Linked DNA regions of Phragmitibacter flavus. Each later gene encodes a partner of the first gene's protein in a complex. Links are inferred from orthologs where the notes say so. Each region holds a gene or a part of one and is shown on either strand. Other genes may lie near its edges.

Region 1 (12,147 bases):
CCGTGGAACACCTTCTCCTCTGCGCCGCCCTGCGCCTCGCCGCCGCCAGCGCCAATCTCAGCGCCGTCGAAATCCAGGAAACCAAGCTCATGCTCACCCGCAACGGCCGCTACGTCTTGCTCAATGGCAAGTTTCCTCGATTGACAGCGCATTCCCCCCCCCTACTATTGCGCGAGGCCTTGCAACTGCTTCGAACCATCTAATCCATGAATCTCCTGTCCCGCCATTCCCTGGCTCCTGTATTGCTTCTCGCGCTGTATTTTTCCATCAGCAGCGCCTTCGGTCAGAACAGTTACAAAGTCGAAGTAGTCATCAACGGCAAACCCATCGTCAGTTCCGAAGTTCGCGACGCCGTCAACTCGCAGGAACAACTGCTGCGCATGACCATTCGTGATCCTCGCGAACTCGATCAAAAACTCGGGGAACTGCGCCAAAGTGCTCTCTACACCCTCATCGAACGCCAGCTCGTCCTCTCCGAATTCGAAAAACTCGGCGGCACCATCAAGGCCCAATACATTGATGACGACGTCAATTCCGTCATTCGCGAAAACTTCGAAGGCGACCGCCAAAAGTTTCTCCAGGAACTCGCCAAAAACGGCATGACCCTGCGCAAATTTCGCCAGCAACGTCAGGACATGATGATCATCTCCGTCCTTCGTTCCCGACAAATCCGCAGCCTTCCGCCCCCAACCCCGGCCCAGGTCGAAAAATTCTACCGCGAAAACGACTCCCAGTTCCGCGAGAAAGACTTCATCAAGTTCAGCACCATCACCATCCCCAAATACCCGATCGGCAACAGCACCGCCACCCCTGAGGCCCAGCTCAAGCTTGCTGAAGAGATTCGCGAAAAAGCCGTCAGCGGCTCCGACTTCGGAACCCTCGCCCGCACCTACTCCCAGGACAGCCGCGCCAGCGACGGCGGCGACTGGGGCCTGCAAGAGCGCGCCTCCCTTAACAAGGAGCTCGCCGAAGTCGCCTTCACCCTCAAAGCTGGCAGCGTCAGCAAAGTGGTCGAGATCAGCGCCAACTACATGATCATCTACTGCGAAGCCAAACAGCCCGGCAATCTTGAGCCACTTGAGAAAGTCCGTCCGCAGATTGAGCGCGTGGTCAGATCCGAAATGGGTCGCGAGGCCCTCAACCGCTGGCTTTCCTCCCTCGCCCAACGCGCCAGCATCCAGCCCGAAAGCGTCCGCAAAGGCTTTCTCGAGTGGATCATCAAGGAAAAGCCTTGATCAACTGGTAACTGGTGGCTGAACCAACCTTCTCTGCACTGAGCTGCACGAGAGGTTTTCGGTCCCCGGGCACGCGATGTCGAATGCTGGGAGACGAAGATCCTCCCGATATTTAACATCCATCACTTGACATCCCATTCCCACCGGGTATTCTCCACGCCCCATTTCCATTTAGAACGCAATCATATGGCCACCGTAGACATCATTCTGAAAGAGAAAATCGCCACCCTCGGCGCCGAAGGCGACGTCGTGAAAGTCAGAGGCGGTTACGCTCACAATTTCCTCGTCCCCCAGGGCAAAGCCTTCTTGGCCAACAAGCGCAACCTCAAGCAGCTTGACGAATTGCAAAAAGTCCGCGCCGAACGTGAAGCACAGGAACTCGCCGAAGCCGAAAAATTCGCCACCAAACTCAAGCGCCTCAAACTCAAGCTCACCCTCGCCACCGGCCAGGGCGGCAAGGCATTCGGTTCCATCACCACCAGCGACATTGCCAAGGCTGTTGCCGACAGCACCGCAGGCATCCAGCTCGACCGTCACCAGATCGAACTCGAAAAACCCATCAAAACCACCGGCGTTTTCGAAGTCCCCGTCAAACTCCACGGCGACATCAACTGCTTCCTCAAAATCACCGTCACCGCTGGTGATGGTGCTGAAGGCGACTCCGAAGACGACAGCTAGGTTTTCCATTTTCGAAGACCTCGGAAGTCTCCTTCCGAGGTTTTTTTGTGCTCACCAATCTAAAAAATCCCCTATGTCATCCTACTATCGCACCAAAGTCTCCGACATCGCCGATCCCGAAATCAAACAGTTATGCGAAGACCTGCTGTTCGCGGCAAACTACCGGTCTTCAGAGTGCTTCGAACTGGCTTTCTGGAAATGGCTCGGCTGGTATTTCCATGAGATTCAATCCAAGAAGATCAACATGAGCCACTTCCCGCCACAAAGTCAGGCAACCCACCGCATCCACAAACTTACTGGCACGCCGGTCTACTTTCTCTGCGAAGAAATTGCCTCAGAACTTCATCAAGGCAGTCTCGAGTTTCATGAAACCACCACCGTGCTGACATTTCTAAAGAGAATGTCCAAAAAATTGTTATAGTCCCGAATCATCATGGTCGCCGAAACTAGGACACCAGCTGCCAATGCACCCAAAACAGCGTGGACCAATCCAGGTGAAGTCAAGCTTCATGGCCCTGCGCAGCACCAGGCAAATGCCAACGATTCCGCACGCTCGATGCCCCGCAGCGACGACGCCGAAAAAGGCGTTCTCTCCTGCTTTCTGCAAAACCCCGTCGACCTCCTCAACGACGCCCAGGTCAACATCCCCCTCGAAGCCTTCTACCACCCCGCCAACCGCCTCGTCTACGAAGTCCTCCTCGAATTCAACAATGGCAACCGCCCCATCGACCTCGTCTCCCTGTCGACCTACTTCATTGACAAAGGGTTGATGGACAAAATCGGCGGCCCTGCCACCCTCGCCGAACTCTATTCCTTCGTCCCCACTTCAGCCCACTACTCCTACTACAAGAGTATCCTGCATGACAAGCACCTGCTGCGCCGCATCATCACGGCCTGCACCGACAGCATCCAGGCCGCCTACGAATACCAAGAAGACGTTCCCAATCTCCTCGACCAAGTAGAGTCTCGCGTCCTCGCCGTCCGCGAAGACACCCAGTCTCGCGACGCCATCAAAACCCTCGACGTGCATGTCGACGAAGCCATGCATGCCATTGAGGAGCTGCTGCGCAACCCCGGAATGCTGCGCGGACTCTCTACCGGCTACCCCAAACTCGACAACCTCAGCGCCGGCCTGCAAGGCGGGGAGATGTTCATCATCGCCGCCCGTCCGTCCATGGGGAAAACCTCGTTCGCGATGAACATCGTCGAACACGCCTCCGTCAACGAAGACCGCCCCGTTGCCTTCTTCAGCCTGGAGATGAGCGCCTCCGTCCTCGTGCAACGACTCATCGCCGCCCGTGCCGGCGTCAACATGAGCAAACTCAAAAGCGGCATGCTCAACCGCGAACAGATGCGCGCCGTGACCACCGCCTGCGGCCAACTCCAAAAGGCCAAACTCTACATCGATGAAACCCCCGGCCTCGACATCATGGAGTTCCGCGCCAAGGCCCGCCGACTCAAAAAGCAGTTCAACATCCAGCTCATCGCCATCGATTATCTCCAGCTGATGACCTCCGGCTCCAAGCGCGCCAAGGAAAACCGCCAGATCGAGATCGCCGAAATCTCCGCCGGTCTCAAAGGCGTCGCCAAGGAACTCAACATCCCCATCATCGTTCTCGCCCAGCTCAACCGAGCCGTCGAACAACGCAAGGGCCAGCGCCCCATGCTTTCCGACCTGCGTGAATCCGGCTCCATCGAGCAGGACGCCGACATGGTCGGACTCCTCACCCGCGCCGACTACGCCGGGTCCAAACAGGAAGACGACAAAAAGGACAAGGACGAAGACGAAGACGAATCCCGTAAGGGCGAAGCGCTCCTCATTCTCGCCAAGAACCGAAACGGCCCCACCGACGACGTCCCCCTCAAGTTCATCGCAGAAATCATGCGTTTCGTTCCCCGGGAAGGCGACTCCGATTCCGGCAGCGACCATTGAAGCAGTCAATGTTGGCGATCGAAGACATCGATTTCAGGCATTGCCTGCGCTCATCGCCCACTCTCTGCTGGACTCGAGTCAGCGATGCAACGCATTCCCCCTAATTTGCGTTCAGAATTACCTTCCCGTGCCGTGAATCTGAAAAACATACTGAAGATTTTAGTGTGGTCAGGAAATTCCTTATTCATTGACGTTAAGGCCACTGCGGAGTTTTTAACCCCTTGTTCACAACTTATTCACATCCGAGGAAGGTGGATATTTGGGCGTGCAGGTGCCAAGGCCCAATTAAAAAATCATTCGACATTCGGAAAACTGTTTCTGACTGTGGAACCCGCCTGAGCAGGCTGTGGAACGAAAACGACACTCATTGGCGCCAATTATTTTCAGGAAAATTGAATCGCAAAAAATGCGGGAACTAAAAGCAATGGTAAATTGCTTTTCGCCCTAAATTTCCTCTCAACTCGTTCATTACAAGCTGTTTATGCTTCACTTAGCATTTCTTTACTATTTGGATAATGCTATTAATTGTCAGCGGATCTTCTGGTCTTTCATCATCGCAAATAGGATTGTTCGATTCATTAGCCCGATTTTCCAAGTTACGCGCTTGTCACCTCCTTTCCACTAAAATCGGTGTTCATGCGTTCACCCTCTAACATGTCTTAGATTTCCACTGCCAGCATCCACACCGGGTTAATTTGCTAAGGCACTAAATCTTTTCCACAAAAAGCTGGAAGTTATCCACAAATGAGGAAACCCGGGTTTCATTGGTTTTTGTAGCTCATCGTTGGGAGTCAACGAGTTCGACGTCCCTACCTCGGGCCTCCACCAATCGGGTTTTTCCTTGCCGCATATCTTGTGCAACAGGCTGCCAAACTTCCCCACCTCACGCTTTTTTCACTTCTCCTTCCGCACTTTCCCCTTTCCTCACACGCATCTTGATGCGAGATGGAACCCCCATTTTGCCCGCGCCACGCTGACCATGCCCAAAGACCCATCCCTCCACAAGATCCTTCTCATCGGTTCCGGTCCCATCATCATCGGACAAGGCTGTGAATTCGACTACTCCGGCGTCCAGGCCTGCAAAGCCCTCCGCGAAGAAGGATACGAAGTCGTCCTGGTCAACTCCAACCCGGCCACCATCATGACCGACCCGGAGTTCGCCGCCCGCACCTACATCGAACCCATCACCCCCGAGATCGTCGAGAAGATCATCGAACGCGAAAAGCCCGACGCCCTCCTCCCCACCCTCGGCGGCCAGACCGCCCTCAACACCGCCATGTCCCTGTTTAAGAGCGGTGTCCTCGAAAAACACAACGTCCGCATGATCGGTGCCAACGCCGAAGCCATCGACAAAGGCGAAGACCGCCTCCTTTTCAAAAACGCCATGCTCAAAATCGGGCTCGACATGCCCAAATCCGGCGTCGCGCACAAAATGGACGACGCCATCGCCATCGCTGAAGAAATCGGCACCTTCCCCCTCATCATCCGCCCCGCCTTCACCCTCGGCGGCACCGGCGGCGGCATCGCCTACAACCGCGAAGAATTCGAAACCATCGTCGCCCGCGGCATCGACCTCTCGCCCGTCAGCGAAGTTCAAATTGACGAATCCCTCCTCGGCTGGAAAGAATTCGAAATGGAAGTCATGCGTGACCGCGCCGACAACTGCGTCGTCATCTGCTCCATCGAGAACCTCGACCCCATGGGCGTCCACACCGGCGACTCCATCACCGTCGCCCCCATCCAGACCCTCACCGATCGCGAATATCAAATCATGCGCGACGCCAGCTTCGCCTGCATCCGCGAGATCGGCGTCGAAACCGGCGGTTCCAACATCCAGTTCGCCGTCCATCCCGACACCGGTCGCATGATCGTCATCGAGATGAACCCGCGCGTCAGCCGCAGTTCCGCCCTCGCTTCCAAAGCCACCGGCTTCCCCATCGCCAAGATCGCCGCCAAACTCGCCGTCGGTTACACCCTCGACGAACTCAAAAACGACATCACCCGCGAAACCCCGGCTTCGTTCGAGCCCACCATCGACTACGTCGTCACCAAAGTCCCCCGTTTCACGTTTGAAAAATTCCCTGGAGCCGACCAGACCCTCACCACCCAGATGAAGTCCGTCGGCGAAGCCATGGCCATCGGCCGCACCTTCAAAGAGAGCCTCCAAAAAGCCCTGCGCAGTCTCGAGATCAAACGTTTCGGCCTCCTCGGCGACGGAGCCGACGTCGTTGTCGATGACATCACCCTCACCAACAAACTCAGCGTCCCCAACGCCGAGCGCATTTTCCATCTCGCCCAAGCCTTCGTCAAAGGCTGGACCGTCGACCAAGTCTTCGACATCACCAAAATCGACCGCTGGTTTCTGCGGCAGATTGAGGAATTGGTGGCTGAATCACGGCACTGGAACGCCCTTTCAGAAGTGCGAGACAGTCGCGTGGATTTAGACCCATTTGCCAAATGGTGGGAAGCTGGACAAGTCTTGACCGATGTTGAAGAAAGCCGACTCAACAGTTTGCGGCGCGCTTGGCGAACCAGGAAAAAATTAGGATTCTCTGACAAACAGCTTTCGCTCCAACTTGAAGCCAACGAAAACGAAGTTCGTGCAGCTCGCAAGAAGCTCGGCATCATCCCCACCTACCGCCTCGTCGACACCTGCGCCGCCGAGTTCGAAGCCTTCACCCCCTACTACTACTCCACCTACGGCGTCGAAGACGAAGTCCGCGACAACGAACGTAAAAAAGTCATGATCCTCGGCGGCGGCCCCAACCGCATCGGCCAGGGCATCGAGTTCGACTACTGCTGCGTCCACGCCTCCTTCGCCCTGCGCGAACTCGGCTTCGAGACCATCATGGTCAACTCCAACCCGGAAACCGTCTCGACCGACTACGACACCTCCGACAAACTCTACTTCGAGCCCCTCACCCTCGAAGACGTGCTCAACATCTACGAACGCGAAAACGTCAACGATCAGGTCCTCGGCGTCATCGTCCAGTTCGGCGGCCAAACCCCGCTCAATCTCGCCAAAGGCCTCGAAGAAAACGGCGTTCGCATCATCGGCACCTCTCCAAAAAGCATCGAACTCGCCGAAGACCGTAAACTCTTCGCCAAACTCCTCGACGACCTCGAACTCCTCCAGGCCCCCAGCGGCACCGCCACTTCCCTCGAAGAAGCCCTCGCCGTCACCGCCCGCATCGGCTACCCCAGCCTCGTTCGCCCCAGCTTCGTGCTCGGCGGCCGCGCCATGCAGATCGTCTACAGCGACGCCGAACTCACGCACTACATGCAAAACGCCGTCGACGCCACGCCCGACCGCCCCGTGCTCGTCGACCGTTTCCTCGAAGACGCCACCGAAGTCGATGTCGACTGCATCAGCGACGGCGAAACCACCGTCATCGGAGCCATCATGGAGCACATCGAAGAAGCCGGCATCCACTCCGGCGACTCCGCCTGCGTCATCCCCCCCTTCAGCCTCACCCAGGCCATGCAGGATCGCATCCGCGAAGCCGCCAAGAAACTCGCCAAAGCCCTCAACGTGCGCGGCCTCATGAACATGCAGCTCGCCGTCAAAGGCGACGACCTCTACGTCATCGAAGTCAACCCCCGCGCCAGCCGCACCGCCCCCTTCGTCAGCAAAGCCATCGGCATTCCCCTCCCCAAACTCGCCGCCAAAATCATGGCCGGCAAAACCTTGAAGGAACTTGGCTACACCGAAGAAATCATCCCAAAACATTTCAGCGTCAAAGAAGCCGTTTTCCCTTTTAGTAAATTTCCCGGCGTCGACATCACCCTCGGCCCCGAGATGAAATCCACCGGCGAAGTCATGGGCATCGACTCCGACCTCGGCCTCGCCTTCGCCAAGAGCCAAATGGCCGCCGGCGGCACCCTGCCCGTCAAAGGCAACATCTTCATCAGCGTCAAGGAAACCGACAAACCCGCCGTTGCCAAACTCGCCAAAGGTTACGCCGATCTCGGCTTCAACATCTACGCCACCTCCGGCACCGCCAGCCTCCTGAAAGCCGAAGGTATTGAAGTCAACGAGCTCCCAAAACTTGCCAGCGGCCAACGTCCCAACGTCCTTGATCACATCAAGAACAAGGACATGCATTTCATCATTAACACCCCCAGCGGCAAAACCCCGCGTGAAGATGAAATCAAAATCCGCACCGCCGCCGTCGCCAACCGCATCCCCATCATGACCACCATGCGCGCCGCCGACTCCGCCTTGAAAGCCATTCGCTCCCTAAACGAGCGCGACATCAGCGTCAAAACTATTCAGGAGTATCACGCTCACGCATAACCCAATCCGTTGGAACCATAGGGATCGCACCCAACGGACCATCCCTCCCGCCACCGAACGCGGAAATTGACACTTTTCGCTTCGGTTCGACCTGCCGCGATTCCGCAGCCAATAGTGACCCAAAAAACTCCGGCAAGATCAGATCGCAGCCAGTTCCCGACGGTGACCTTGCTGTTTGCCACGATCACACCTGGACAACGCCTTCCTTCCCTCGCCTCTCCAGGTCAACCCTCGTCCACGCTATCACTTTTGGGATAACCCCATGAACCCAAGTAGAGTCGCCCGGCGTTCGCGCCTCTACTTTTGTCACTCTTCAAGCCTCCTCAACCACTCACCGTGGCTGCGGCTCATACTCCTTCTGTTGTTTGCCGATCCCCACCATCTCATAAACCTCCTCCTCTTCCTCGATCTCCTCCAGCGGCGCAAACCGGTCCGAACGAAACCCCAGCTCCTGCTTCACGCTTGAATGCGGATCGTCCGGATTCAGCAACTCCTCCAGCAGAATCATGATGTCAAACTCCGCGCCCTTGATCTTGATCTCCGCATCATCATTCACCGTAAACTGCGGCTTTGACCGACCCACCCCCAGCGAGCGCACCGTATAAATCTTCCCCTTCTTCGGCAACGACCGGTAAAGGTCAAAAACCCAAGGTTCAAACTCATCATTGATGCACACAACGGCCTGGCCAGTCTTAAACATAAGCCACCCAATGTCCATCCCCCGACCATCAATTCAAGCCCAGAGTTCTAAACTTCCCGACCAACCAAACCTCATCGCAAAATCTCCATCACCAATACCCTCAACCCATACACCCCGCCACCGGTGTCAACACTTTTGAGGCAACAGGACCACCCAATCGCAGATTAATCCGCACTCGACGAATCCACATCGCGAGCGTAACATTCTGTTCATGACCGCACTCGTGGACATCATCGACGATCTCAAACATCTGCCGAGTCAAGACTTGGAGGATGCGGCGCGCTACATCCATCAGTTGCGCGAAACACGTCGCCAGCGCCGAAGTCAGAGCATCGCCGAAACCGCCGGTGCAATCAGCGGCCCAGTGGGAGATGCCTTTGCTGCTGCGGTCGAAGAATGCGAACGCATTGACGAAAATGGCTGGTGAATCCCTTGCACTCGACACCAGTGTCGTGGTGAAACATCTGCGCGGCCTCTCGCCCCAGATCAGCCAGAGACTCGCCGAAGCGGAGGAACTTTACCTGCCAACCGTCGCACTGGGAGAGTTGCTCTTCGGGGTGGAGCGGTCTGGCGATGATCCACGTGCCAGGGTGCCACTGGAGAAGTTTTTGAGAGACGTGGTGATCATTGCGACCGACGATCAGACGGCGGCTCACTATGCCAAACTGCGGGCGCATCTGGCCGGCCAAGGCACGCCGATTCCTGACAACGACATCTGGATCGCAGCCACCGCCCAGCGTCATCAGCTGCCGCTCTATCACGACGACGGTCATTTTGCATTGTTGTCCGGCCTTGTCGAAGAACGATGCTCCTAAAAATTAAGTCTCGTGATTCGCCGGTCGCTGCGGAAGGAAAACTCTCACCACGGGAAATGGGGCGGCTTTGAAACTACGATCACCGTTCGACAATCGACTCCTTTCGGGAATCGAGCGTTTGGCGAGCCTCACAGCTCCGCGCCGACTTACTGCTGAAACACCTTCACCAGTCTCGGATCATTCAAATCCAACCGATACATGATCTGGTTGTAATCATACCCAGGCGTCGGCTCGCTCTCCACAAACTGGTTGGTGTAAGTCCCTTCAAAATAGATCACCCGACCGCCTTCTTCATCGAAGAAATCGTGGTGCACCGGATTGTAAAACGTCATCCGTTGATGCGTTAAAATCTTCACCGCTTTTTCAAACGGCCCCTCTGGTGCATCGGCTTCCGAATACCAGACCTCTCCCAGCGGCGACGCATACTCTTTGCCTTCGTGATAGGCATGCTCCACCGCAATCATCACCCACTTTTTCCGAAACGGATTCCATCGCACCGACCCCGTATGCGGCCTCACCCGCCGCTTCGACTCAGGATCACCGCCATCCAGCGGCAAGAACCTCGCCTGCTCCCCCTTCATCAAACCCGCCTTCCACCAATCCCACACTTCATTCACGGAACTCGGCCCCGCGTCTTTCGTCCACTGCCAGCGCGTCTCGCCGCCCTTCACCTCGGCACGAAAAGCCTCGTATTTGGTCGAATCCAACACCGCCTCCAGCGTCGCCGGCACCCGCACCGTCGGAAAAGGCACTCCACTATACAAATAGTCCACGCCATCCACACTCACCTTCACCGGTTGACCATCCAGAAACCGCCACTTCTCCACAAGATCCAACACCGTCGCCACTTCAAAAATCTCCCGCTCATCGTTGTAAACCATCATCCCATGTTCCATCTCGCCCGTCAGCCCTTTGCGACGCGAATAGTGACAGACCAATCGCTCGTTCCCCGCCTTGTCCGGCACTGTTGCAAAACCAAAAGCCCACACAACACCCTCTGGATTTGCCACCTCCACCATCGCCCGGCAAAATCCGTCCTTGCCCGTGAAATACTGGTAATCAATCCCCTCTGAAAACGGCAACCCCGCCCCGCCAGGTAGTTCGCTCGTCGCCCCCGCCATTCGAAACAAACCCAATGGATACGAGATTCTCGAAGTATCCCCCCAGAACCAGTAGATCTTCCCTCGATAAGGAACCCCCGACACTGAATCCTGTCCCACCACCCCGCCCATGCCCAAGGGCTCCTTCAACGGAACCTCCTTCTTCAACATCACGCTGTCCCGGTAGAGACCCTGCCCCGTCGACCGATACAAACGCTCCGCGATGTTGAGCCGCTTCACCTTGATCTCCGCCCGGCCCCCTTCCTTCACCTCCAACCGAATTCCCGCGATTCCAAATCCGTCCTTCTTCATTTCATACCCATGTGATGAAACGGAAAAGAACACCGTCTCATTCATCAGACCCGGCTCATAGAACGCCACCCTGCCCGCATTGTCCGTCACATAACGAAGATGATTCACCGTCTTCAACTCCACCAACGGCACCCCTTTCCCCGTTTGCTCATCGACCACCTGAATCTCAAAATAACCATCCGCAGCCACTATGGCTGCGTTGCTGCAAAGAATCCCCCCAATCACCATCCACAGTGCCACTGCTCGATAATTCATAAAATTACGCCCTCAACGACCAAAGACAAAACGAGTCTTCCATCCCGACCTTGTCATGAAATCTTCATCACAACATCGCCATTGCGACATCATTCGCGGGTTGGATTCAGCATCCCGCTTACTGCTTTATCGAACCAAAAAAACCAATTTTATATCCCTCTTTGCGGAGAATTTTGTGGGCGCTGTTACTGGTGAGAAGCAAAATCAAACCGCCAACAACAGGGATGAGGACCAACAATGCATAAATCACGGTCACGGCAGGATGGTTGATCTTCGATGACAATCTTACGGTGGCTACTGCGGACAACAAAATGACCGCCACCAAAGTTATCAGCAAAACAAGAGAAAGTATCGACTCGCTGTCTTTAAATCCAAGACATAGGATGTAGATGATGATGTAGGCGAGGATGCATTTGTTCAAGAACCCATGGGCTTTTGATATCTGCAAAATTTTTTCTGGTGGCATAATAAGTGAAATCGCTTGTTGAAAGAAAGGCAAATGGCCGCTTAAACCGGTCGTCCAATCACACCAACTCCTCGGGTGCGGGGTGGGCTGACGCGTCGAACATAAAAAGTCAGAATAATTGGTTCGGCGATATGAAGTCAAGCCCGCCGGTGCAAACCAGAGTCAGGGCACAAAATCACCAAACCCGATGCCACGCCGTATCATGCGCCGGATCAACTAACCAAATCCATCTGCGAACTTTTTCCATCACCACGAAAAATGAAAAAGCCGTGAGCAATAATGCCCACGGCCAGTAAAACTTCAATTCCCAGCGAACTCATCAGCAGCCGCAGCCACCACCACCACTGCCACCGCAG
Region 2 (9,304 bases), on another replicon or contig:
TAGACGTGGTCAGGTCGCGATGTTCCACCCTGATAAACAGGCACGGAGGGGTGTCGTCAAGCCGATCGGGACGACGAATGAGGGTTTTGTGCTCGGCAGAGAGAGGTTAGGAGCCCATTTGCAGGATCATAACGACGCCGGCGATGCAGGAGACGATGCCGAGGATGCCGAGGATCATGAGGCCGCTGCCCGCTTGTTTTTTCTTCGCTTTGGGGCCAAAACCCTGGCGCATGTGGGCGGGGCAGGGGGTGGCTCCGAGACCGGTAATGGCGGCGGCGGAGTTGGTGACGGTGGCGGGTTCCCAGCCGCTGCCAGCGCTTTCGTTGGAGAAGTCGGGTTCAGAAGCGTCGTCTTCGTAGATGGAAGTGGGGGCTGGGGCAGAGCCTTCGTCGGCGGAGGCGGGAGCTGACGCTGGAGCGTCGCCTTCGTAAACGACGGGGCAGCTGCCGATACGGAATTCTTCGCCGTGGCTGAGGCTGGCTTTTTCAACGCGCTGGCCGTTGACGTGGGTGCCGTTGGTGGAGCCGAGATCATGGAAGTCGATGCCGTTGGGGGTCACAAAAATTTCGCCGTGGTAGCTGGAAACGGAGCCGTCGGGCACGACGAGGTCGTTGTCCTGGGCGCGACCGATGCGATAGCGTTCGGCTTCGAGTTCAAACTCAAGGGTCGAGCCGTCGGTGGTGTTGATTCTGATTTTTGGCATAACTGGGGACGTTTTTAGCAGTCGGGGGGTGGAGTGGCAAGAAAGATTCAAGATTCAAGATTCCAAGATCCAAGATTTTGAGGAGTGAGGGGCTTGAAGGTAGGCGGATGGAGGCGGCTGAGCACGGGCAGGTTGGTCGCACGATTGGTGGCGTTTTTTAACCGGCGCAACACGAAGTCCCCGGGTTTCAACGGTGGCCCATGGGAAATTGGGCAAGCGTCTGAGGCGCTTCGCGTCCGTGTTCTTGGCAAGATGCCAAGAACGACACGCAAGATGCGTATGCTCCCCAAATTCTCGCTATTTGCTGGACTCGATGAGGGAGGCGAATTCTTTGAAGAAGTAGCTGGCGTCGTTGGGGCCGGGGGCGGCTTCGGGGTGGTATTGGACGCTGAAGACGGGGAGGTCGCGATGGCGCAGGCCTTCGACGGTGCCGTCGTTCAAGTTGATGTGGCTGACTTCGAGATTGGAGGGGAGGGAGTCGGCATCGACGGCAAAACCGTGGTTTTGACTGGTGATGGTGACCTTGCCGGTGCGGACGTCCTGGACGGGCTGGTTGCCGCCGCGATGTCCGAATTTGAGTTTGAAGGTTTTGCCGCCAAAGGCGTGACCGAGCATTTGATGGCCGAGGCAGATGGCGAAGACGGGTTTTTGTTCGGCGAGTTTGCGGACTTCGGCGTGGATGTAGTCAAGGGCGCCGGGGTCGCCGGGGCCGTTGCTGAGGAAGATTCCGTCGGGTTTCAGGGCGAGGACTTCGTCGGCTTTGGTGGTGGCGGGGACGACGTGGACATCAAATCCTTCCTGGCGCAGGCGGCGCAGGATGTTGCGTTTAATGCCGAGGTCGTAGGCAACCACGCGGTGTTTGGTTTCGCCGAGAGCGTGGAAGACGCCTTCGGGTGGACCGCTGTGGCCCTGGCTGGGGTTGGGGATGTCCCAGAGACGGCTTTGTTGATTGGTTTCGTCCCACGCGTAGGGGTTGGCGGCGGTGACTTCCTTGACGAAGTCGCTGCCTTTCATCAATGGGCTGTTTTGGGCGAGCTGGATGGCGTCGGCGACGGTGCCTTCGCTGGTGATGACGGCGCGCATGGCCCCGAGGGTGCGCAGGTGTTTGGTGAGGGCGCGGGTGTCGATGCCCTGGATGCCAGGGATGTTCCAGCGTTTGAGGTAGTCGTCGAGGCTCTCGGTGCTGCGCCAGTTGCTGGGGACATTACAAAGTTCTTCGATGACAAAACCGCGCACATGCGGTTCGTCGCTTTCGTCGTCGAGGAGGTTGATGCCGTAGTTCCCGATCATCGGGTAGGTCATGGCGACGATCTGGCCGCGGTAGGAGGGGTCGGTGAGGACTTCCTGGTAACCGGTCATGGAGGTGTTGAAACAGATTTCCCCCGAGCCTGCCTGGGTGGAACCAAAGGCTTCTCCTTCAAAATAACGTCCGTCTTCCAGGGCGAGAATGGCTTTCTTCATCGTGCGGGGGGTTGATAATGGCAGTTGGGCGGGGTTGCAAGTGATGTTGTTGTTGCGGACGGTTTCAAGGGGTTCTGGCTGGAGAGGCACGTTGGAATTCGGGCAAAAGCTGCAGCGCGGTAGGAATGTTCAGTGCCCTCGATCTTGGCCGATGTTTTTTGTGATTTACCTGCCCTTCGAACCATGTCAGGATCGACGAACTGCGTATGAAGTCCGATTCGCCCATCATTTGCGGAGGAGGCTGGCGCACGCGGCAAAAATTTGGCAAGCCTCGAGCCCGGCGGTTTGGCTTTCTAACGCTGGTGTGGATGGGGATTTCGTTTGGGGCTTCCGCGCCGTTTTGGGAGGGATGGCCGGAGGAGGTTGGAGCGTTCGAATGGTTATGCGTGGCGCTGCTGGTGCCGCACACGGTATTTGCGGTGTTGGCGGTGGTGTTTTGGTTGACGGAGAAGCCGCAGGTGTTTGTTGAGGAGACCCCCAGCTTTGATCACGATATTCGGAAGTTGTATTGAGGAGGAGGTGGATCAAAGAGAAACGGAGACAATCCAGTGAGCGACGAAATGTATGTTTAAACCGATTGTGGAAAGACTAGCAGACTGGAATTTGAGTTTGATTTTGTGGCTTGCAATGATGATGGCTTGCGGTGCGGGGATCCTGGAGGCTGAAAAGAAAAACGTGATGAGTCCTGAAGATTTGGTGGTGGCCTATGAAAAGGCTCTGGCTTCACAGAAGTGGGAGGCGGTGGAACCGTTGATGGATTCGCGGTGCACGGTGACTTTTTCTGACGGCAGTGTGCATCGGGGAATCAAGGAGGTGGAGAAGGCTTTTCGTAGAAACTTCGCGCTGATTGAGGATGAGAAGTATGCCATTTCGGAGCTTCATTGGATGGTGAAGTCGGATGGGTTTGCGGTCTGCACGTTTGTTTTTGAGTGGTCGGGGCGGATGGAAGGGCAGGCGGTGGCAGGTTCGGGGCGGGGAACATGGTCGATGTTGAAGGATGGCGGAACGTGGAAACTGGTCGCGGAGCACCTTGGGCCGAAGGCGGAGGGGTGAGGTTGCCGTTTTTGTGTGGTCGATGCACGCTGGGTGCATGAGGCGTCCTTGCAGGACGCGGAGTGTAAGGACTTTACCCGGCACCTTGTGCCGGGCTGATATGAAGTGTCCTGTCAGGACACGGGGTGATCAAGGAATGAATCCCCGACTTGGGTTGAGCGCTTGATCTGGTGGCGGGTTCTCGGCAAGATGCCGAGGACGAATGGCGAGCGGGACGGGTAATCTCGCCTTCCAATTTAAACGATGGCTTTGATTTCGAGATTGCGGTTGGCTCGTTCGAGTTCGCGGACGCGATCAAGGAGATCAGGAAGGCGGCGGGAGGCGGCGACGCGGCGGCGTTCTTCGCCAGCGGTGGTGGCGGGGAAGCCCATGTAGGATTCGCGACCGGGTGGGAGGTCCTTGGTGACACCTGCACGACCGCCGATGGTGACCATGGAACCGACGTTGACGTGGCCCGCGATGCCGGCCTGGGCGGCGATGACGACGTAGTCGCCAATTTGGGCGCTGCCAGCAATGCCGGTGCCGGAGACGATGATGCAATGTTTGCCGATGACGACGTTGTGGGCGATCTGAACAAGGTTGTCGATTTTGGTGCCTTTGCCGATCCAGGTGCGGCCGAAGCGGGCGCGGTCGATGGTGGTGTTGGCACCGATTTCGACGTCGTCGTCGATCTGCACGATGCCGGACTGGCGGACTTTGCGGTGTTCGCCGTTGATGAATTCGTAGCCGAAACCGTCGGCACCGATGACGACGCCGGAGTGCAGGATGACTCGGGCCCCGAGGGTGCAGCCTTCCTGAATCGTGGCATTGGGAAAAAGCTGGGTGTTGTCGCCGATGGTGACGTTGCGACCGACGTAGCTACCTGCACCGATGCTGACATGGTTGCCGAGCTGAGTGCCTTCCTCAACGACGGCATTGGCACCGATGGAGACGCCGGTTTGGTCGGTGATGATGCCCTCGGCGACGACGGCGGAGGGATGGATGCCGACGGTGGCGGGGGTGGCGTGGAAGCCGAAGGCGTCGACAATTTTTTCAAAGGCAACGGAGGGGTCTTTAACGATGAGTCCGGAAACGTGGGGAGGGAGCGTGGTCCAGCCTTCAGGGATGAGGACGGCGCTGGCTTTGGTTTCGGCGAGCCAGCCGCGGTAGCGATGGTCGGAAAAGAAGCTGAGGTCGCCGCGACGGGCTTCGCGAAGCGATGCGAAACCGGTGATCATGGTGTCGTTGTCTCCAGGGAGGAGACGCGCAGTCACCATTTCGGCCAGTTCCAATACAGAAATATTCATGAACAGCCTTCGCATGGTTTTCTCGGAATGATACCTAAATGAACACGGCTGGCGTGATTGTCACCGTCGATTGGGTGGAGTGAAGCGTGTGTTTTGGCTGGCTATTCTGTCGAATGAGCGGACACTGCCCTTCATCGTTGAGCTTGGGATGCTGGATGATGTGGCTAATCAGGATCCCCCATGAATTATGCAACGATTTGTCTGTGACTGCGGTAATGTGCTTTTCTTTGAGAGCTCACGGTGTTTGCAATGTGGTGAAGAGGTGGGCTATGACCCGGATGCGCAGAAGATGGTGGTAATCCGGCCAGGTGGATGGGGTCAGCGCTGTGGAAACGGGGTGCAATATGGGATCTGCAACTGGGTGGTGCCTGCCAATGGGGCAGCGGCGGAGAAGGCGGCTCTGTGTTTTTCGTGTTCGCTGAATCGCAAGATTCCAAATTTGAAGGAGGAGCGCAATGTGCGCTTGTGGGGTCGGATGGAAGGCGCAAAACGGCGTTTGGTTTACTCGCTACTGCGGATGGGGATTCCATTAGCCTCCAAGGTGATGGATGCGCAGTCGGGTCTGGCTTTTGATATCGTGAGTGCGCAGGCGCAGCCGGGGGTGACGATGGGGCATTTAAATGGGGTGATCACGGTGAATTTGGACGAGGCGGACGATACGTATCGGCAGATCAATCGTGAGCAGTTGGGGGAGAGCACGCGCACGTTGCTGGGGCATTTCCGGCATGAGATTGGTCATTATTTCTGGCAGCGCTGGATGAGTGAAGCGGCTTGGGACGATCCGCAACGGTTGGCGTTTCGTGAACGTTTCGGGGATGAGTGGCGCGACTATGGGGCGGCGTTGAGCTGGCATTATCAGTTCGGAGCACCACAGGATTGGGCGGATCAGTTCATCAGTGGTTATGCGGCGTCACATCCCTGGGAGGATTGGGCGGAGACCTGGGCGCACTATTTGCAGATTTTGGAGGGCTCAGAGACGTTCGAGGGGTTGGGTTTGGAGACCAAGCGGATAGCGTTGCCGGTGGTGAATTTTCCGGTGGAGGCGGGTCAGTTGCCGAACAGTTTGCCGCAGGATGAAAAAGCGGATAAAGCGTTCGTGACGTGGTTGCAGGGCTGGGTGAGTTTGTCCACGGTGTTGAATGAAACTTCGCTGAGTCTTGGTCAGCCGGCGGTGTATCCGTTTGTGATTTCGACGAAGGTCGCGCAGAAGTTACGATTGGTGGATCACTTGGCGAAGGTGTGGGCTGCAGGCAAATAGATCGTCCTCGTCCTCCTACTCGTGCTTGAACTCGTCCTTGATTGCTGCGCAGACGTTCGCTTCATTTCTTTGATCGCCAACAAACCATGCTTGCGTTTTGATCAAGGCTCTTGGTAGTGTCGGTTTTATCCATCGCCGGAATGCTCACTGGCGGTTGGTGTCTGGCGGTTTCATTTTTACCCAGTTCTCACTCACCCATGCCCTTGCTCACGGATCGCAAGACGAAAACGCAATACGATGCCATCGTGGTCGGCTCTGGTGCCGGCGGTGGAATGGCGGCGCTGATTCTCACGCTCAACGGTGCGAAAGTGCTGATGATTGAGGCGGGTCGGAATTACGAACCGCAAACGGAGACGCCGATGTTCAATACGCCGGAGATGGCACCGTTGAGGGGGGATCGGACGCCGGACCGGTTTTTCGGTTATTACGATGCAACGATTGGCGGCTGGCAGGTGCCGGGAGAGCCTTACACGAACAAGGCGGGAACGGAGGGCAACTTCTGGTGGTGGCGGGCGCGGATGCTGGGTGGAAGGACGAATCACTGGGGGCGGATTTCGCTGCGATTTGGTGAGCACGATTTCAGGCCAAAGTCGCGTGATGGCTTGGGGGTGGACTGGCCAATGACGTATGAGGACATGGCGCCGTGGTATGATCGGGCGGAGAAGCTGGTCGGCATTTATGGCGAGGCGAACGGGATTGAGAACGCGCCGGATTCGCCGCCGGGGGTGTTGCAACCGCCGCCGAAACCGAAGGTGGGCGAGTTGCTGGCGAAGCGGGCGGGCAAGAAGCATGGGGTGCCGATTGTGGCAGCGCACCGCGCGGTGTTGTCGGTGCCGATGGATGGCAAGAAACTGGCGGGCGAGTTGTTTCCTGACAATCCCAAGGCGCAGGAGATCATGGCATTGGACATGAGCACGCGGGCCCCGTGTTTTTGGGCGACGAACTGCATTCGCGGATGTTCGATCCGTGCGAATTTTCAGAGCACCACGGTGTTGATCCCACCGGCGTTGGCCACGGGGAATCTGGACATCATCACGGATGCGATGGTTCGTGAGGTTTTGGTTGGACCGGATGGCAAGGCGACGGGGGTTCACTACATCGACAAGCAGCCGCGCCGCGATTGTGTGGTGAAGGCGCGGGTGGTGATTCTGGCGGCGAGCACGTGTGAGACGACGCGGATTTTGATGAACTCAAAGGGCAGGGATCGTTCAGGTTTGGGCAATGCATCGGGCGAGTTGGGCAGGAACTTGATGGACTCGGTGGGGACGAGTCTGGGGGCGCAGATTCCGGCAATGGAGAGCCTGCCGCCTTACAATGAGGATGGAGCGGGAGGGTTGCATACTTATTCGCCGTGGTGGTTGGTGCGCGATCATGCGAAGCTGGGGTTCGCGCGGGGTTATCACATTGAGATGAGCGGTGGCAGACAAATGCCGGGGGTGACTTCATTGGGGATTTTGGACAGCAAGGCGAAGGGGGTTTATGGGACGAAGCTGAAGGAGGCGGCGCGGCGATATTATGGATCGACTTTTGGTTTTTCGGGTCGTGGCGAGATGATTCCAAACAAAGATTGTTATTGTGAGATTGATCCGAATGTGGTGGATCAATGGGGCATTCCGGTGTTGCGGTTTCATTGGAAATGGAGTGATCATGAGATCAAGCAGGCGGAGCACATGCAGAACACGTTTGCGGAATTGCTGAGCGAGATGGGTGGCGATCCGAAACCGAAGTCGGGCAAGGATGCGATTCAGAAGCCGGGTGAGATCATCCACGAAGTCGGCACGGCGCGCATGGGGTTTAGCGATCAAGATAGCGTGACCAATCAATGGTGCCAGACGTGGGAGGCGAAGAATTTGTTTTTGATGGATGGTTCGGTGTTGCCGAGCAATCCGGACAAGAATCCGACGCTGACAATTCTGGCGCTGGCGTGGCGGAGCTGTGAATGGTTGATGGGGGAGATGAAACGAGGGGAGATTTGAAGGAAATCCTATGAAACGTCTGATAGTTCCAAGTGTTCTTATACTGGTTGGCATGGCTTTTTGTGTGGCCGCTGAAGAGCTGGAAGCGGTGACGCTTAGGTTTAGTCAGGTGACGGAGGTTGAAGGGGGAAGTTCGGAGGTGTTGCCGTATGCCGATCCGTATGTCGAACCTGAGTTCAGTTCCATCAAAGTGGAGAAAGTATCGTTGATTGACTCTTCAGACATCAAGTCAGCCTATGCTTTTGCCGATGCCGTTATGGGGCCGACAGTTGGACTCGATTTTACCGAGTTAGGAGCGAAGAAATTTGCTGAAGTCACCAAACGAAGCATTGGCAAACGGCTGGCCATTATTATTGACGGCAAAGTGATATCGGCGCCCAACATCAAGGATCAAATTACTGGTGGGAAGGCGGTGATTTCTGGAAAGTTTTCGATGGACGATGCCGACGCACTGGCACGGAAGATCAATGCGGGATTGCCAAAAACTCAATTATAACTTTTTCATTTCAACCTCCGATTCAATATGAAGCCTGAACGTTCTGCTATTTCACGTCGCGATGCTCTGAAATGGCTCGCGGGCACTTCGGCGGCGGGTGTGGCAGCACCGGCCATGGCGGCTCCAAATGAAACGGGTCCGGCCCCGGCTTCGACGGTGGGGCGGCACCCGATTCATGATCCGGATTTTTTCAAGCCGGTGTTTCCCTGGGAGAAGTTATTGAGTGAGGAGGAGATGAAGACGGTGACGGTTTTGGCGGACATCATTTTGCCGAAGGATGAGCTGGGACCGTCGGCGAGTGAGTTGAAGGTGCCGGAGTTTATCAATGAATGGATCAGTGCGCCGTATGAGGACAAGGTGGCAGATCGCGAGTTGATCAGGGGCGGGATAGCGTGGTTGAATACGGAAAGTTTTCGGCGTTTTGAAAAACGCTTTGATGAGGTGAATGCAACGGGGCAGATTCAAATCGTGGATGACATTTGCGGGGCGGGTGAGGTGAAGGCGGAGCATCAGTTGGGGGCAAAGTTTTTCACGCTGATCCGCAAGTTGACCCTGGGAGGTTATTACACGCACAGTGGTTCGTGGAAGCAGCTGGGGTATGTGGGCAACATCTCGTTGGGCGGCGCGTATCCAGGCGTGCCTCAGGAAATCATTGAGCTGCTGAAATTGCAGGATGTCGTGTGAATATGTGGTCGCTGTCTGTGTCCTGGTGGGAACTCGTTCTCCGCGCGGTGGTGGTGTATGTGTTTGTGCTGGTGATCCTGCGGATGTCAGGTAAAAGGCAGGTGGGTCAGCTGGCTCCGTTTGATTTGGTGTTGTTGTTGCTGCTGTCGAATTCGGTGCAGAATGCGATGAATGCGGGCGACAATTCACTGCTTGGCGGATTGATTTCGGCGGGGGCCTTGATCTTGTTGAATTACGGTTTTGGACTGGCGACGTTTCGCAGCAAGAAGATCGAGGCGCTGGTGGAGGGACGGCCGCAGGTGCTGATTCACAAAGGCAAGGTGGATGAGGGGGTGATGCGGGGTGCGAAGTTGACCCATCATGAACTGGACATGGCGCTGCGTCGTG

What was found.
Region 2: the proteins of carB (region 1) and carA are in contact, whole or in part, in a solved structure (PDB 1KEE), measured with the Escherichia coli proteins. The link is inferred for Phragmitibacter flavus from one-to-one orthologs.

Annotation. Positions count from the first base shown.
Region 1 is NZ_VAUV01000019.1:39,483-51,629, reverse strand. What follows is about bases 4,439-8,343. They hold carB (carbamoyl-phosphate synthase large subunit), read left to right. Parts: upstream 4,439-4,825; coding sequence 4,826-8,143; downstream 8,144-8,343. Also shown: mfd (transcription-repair coupling factor), read left to right, coding at 1-203; FEM03_RS20930 (peptidylprolyl isomerase), read left to right, coding at 207-1,235; rplI (50S ribosomal protein L9), read left to right, coding at 1,422-1,913; FEM03_RS20920 (hypothetical protein), read left to right, coding at 1,987-2,334; dnaB (replicative DNA helicase), read left to right, coding at 2,470-3,846; FEM03_RS20905 (hypothetical protein), read right to left, coding at 8,475-8,843; FEM03_RS24560 (hypothetical protein), read left to right, coding at 9,055-9,270; FEM03_RS20900 (PIN domain-containing protein), read left to right, coding at 9,260-9,658; FEM03_RS20895 (hypothetical protein), read right to left, coding at 9,805-11,325; FEM03_RS20890 (hypothetical protein), read right to left, coding at 11,444-11,791; FEM03_RS20885 (YlbF/YmcA family competence regulator), read right to left, coding at 12,111-12,147. UniProt on the Escherichia coli protein: Large subunit of the glutamine-dependent carbamoyl phosphate synthetase (CPSase).
Region 2 is NZ_VAUV01000020.1:75,244-84,547, forward strand. The notes cover bases 83-2,866. They hold carA (glutamine-hydrolyzing carbamoyl-phosphate synthase small subunit), read right to left. Parts: upstream 2,165-2,866; coding sequence 1,001-2,164; downstream 83-1,000. Other genes in these bases: FEM03_RS21405 (FHA domain-containing protein), read right to left, coding at 107-703; FEM03_RS21415 (hypothetical protein), read left to right, coding at 2,371-2,676; FEM03_RS21420 (YybH family protein), read left to right, coding at 2,843-2,866. Outside these bases: more of FEM03_RS21420, read left to right, coding at 2,867-3,217; lpxD (UDP-3-O-(3-hydroxymyristoyl)glucosamine N-acyltransferase), read right to left, coding at 3,454-4,503; FEM03_RS21430 (zinc-binding metallopeptidase family protein), read left to right, coding at 4,691-5,761; FEM03_RS21435 (GMC family oxidoreductase), read left to right, coding at 5,959-7,737; FEM03_RS21440 (SecDF P1 head subdomain-containing protein), read left to right, coding at 7,748-8,233; FEM03_RS21445 (gluconate 2-dehydrogenase subunit 3 family protein), read left to right, coding at 8,261-8,917; FEM03_RS21450 (DUF421 domain-containing protein), read left to right, coding at 8,920-9,304. UniProt on the Escherichia coli protein: Small subunit of the glutamine-dependent carbamoyl phosphate synthetase (CPSase).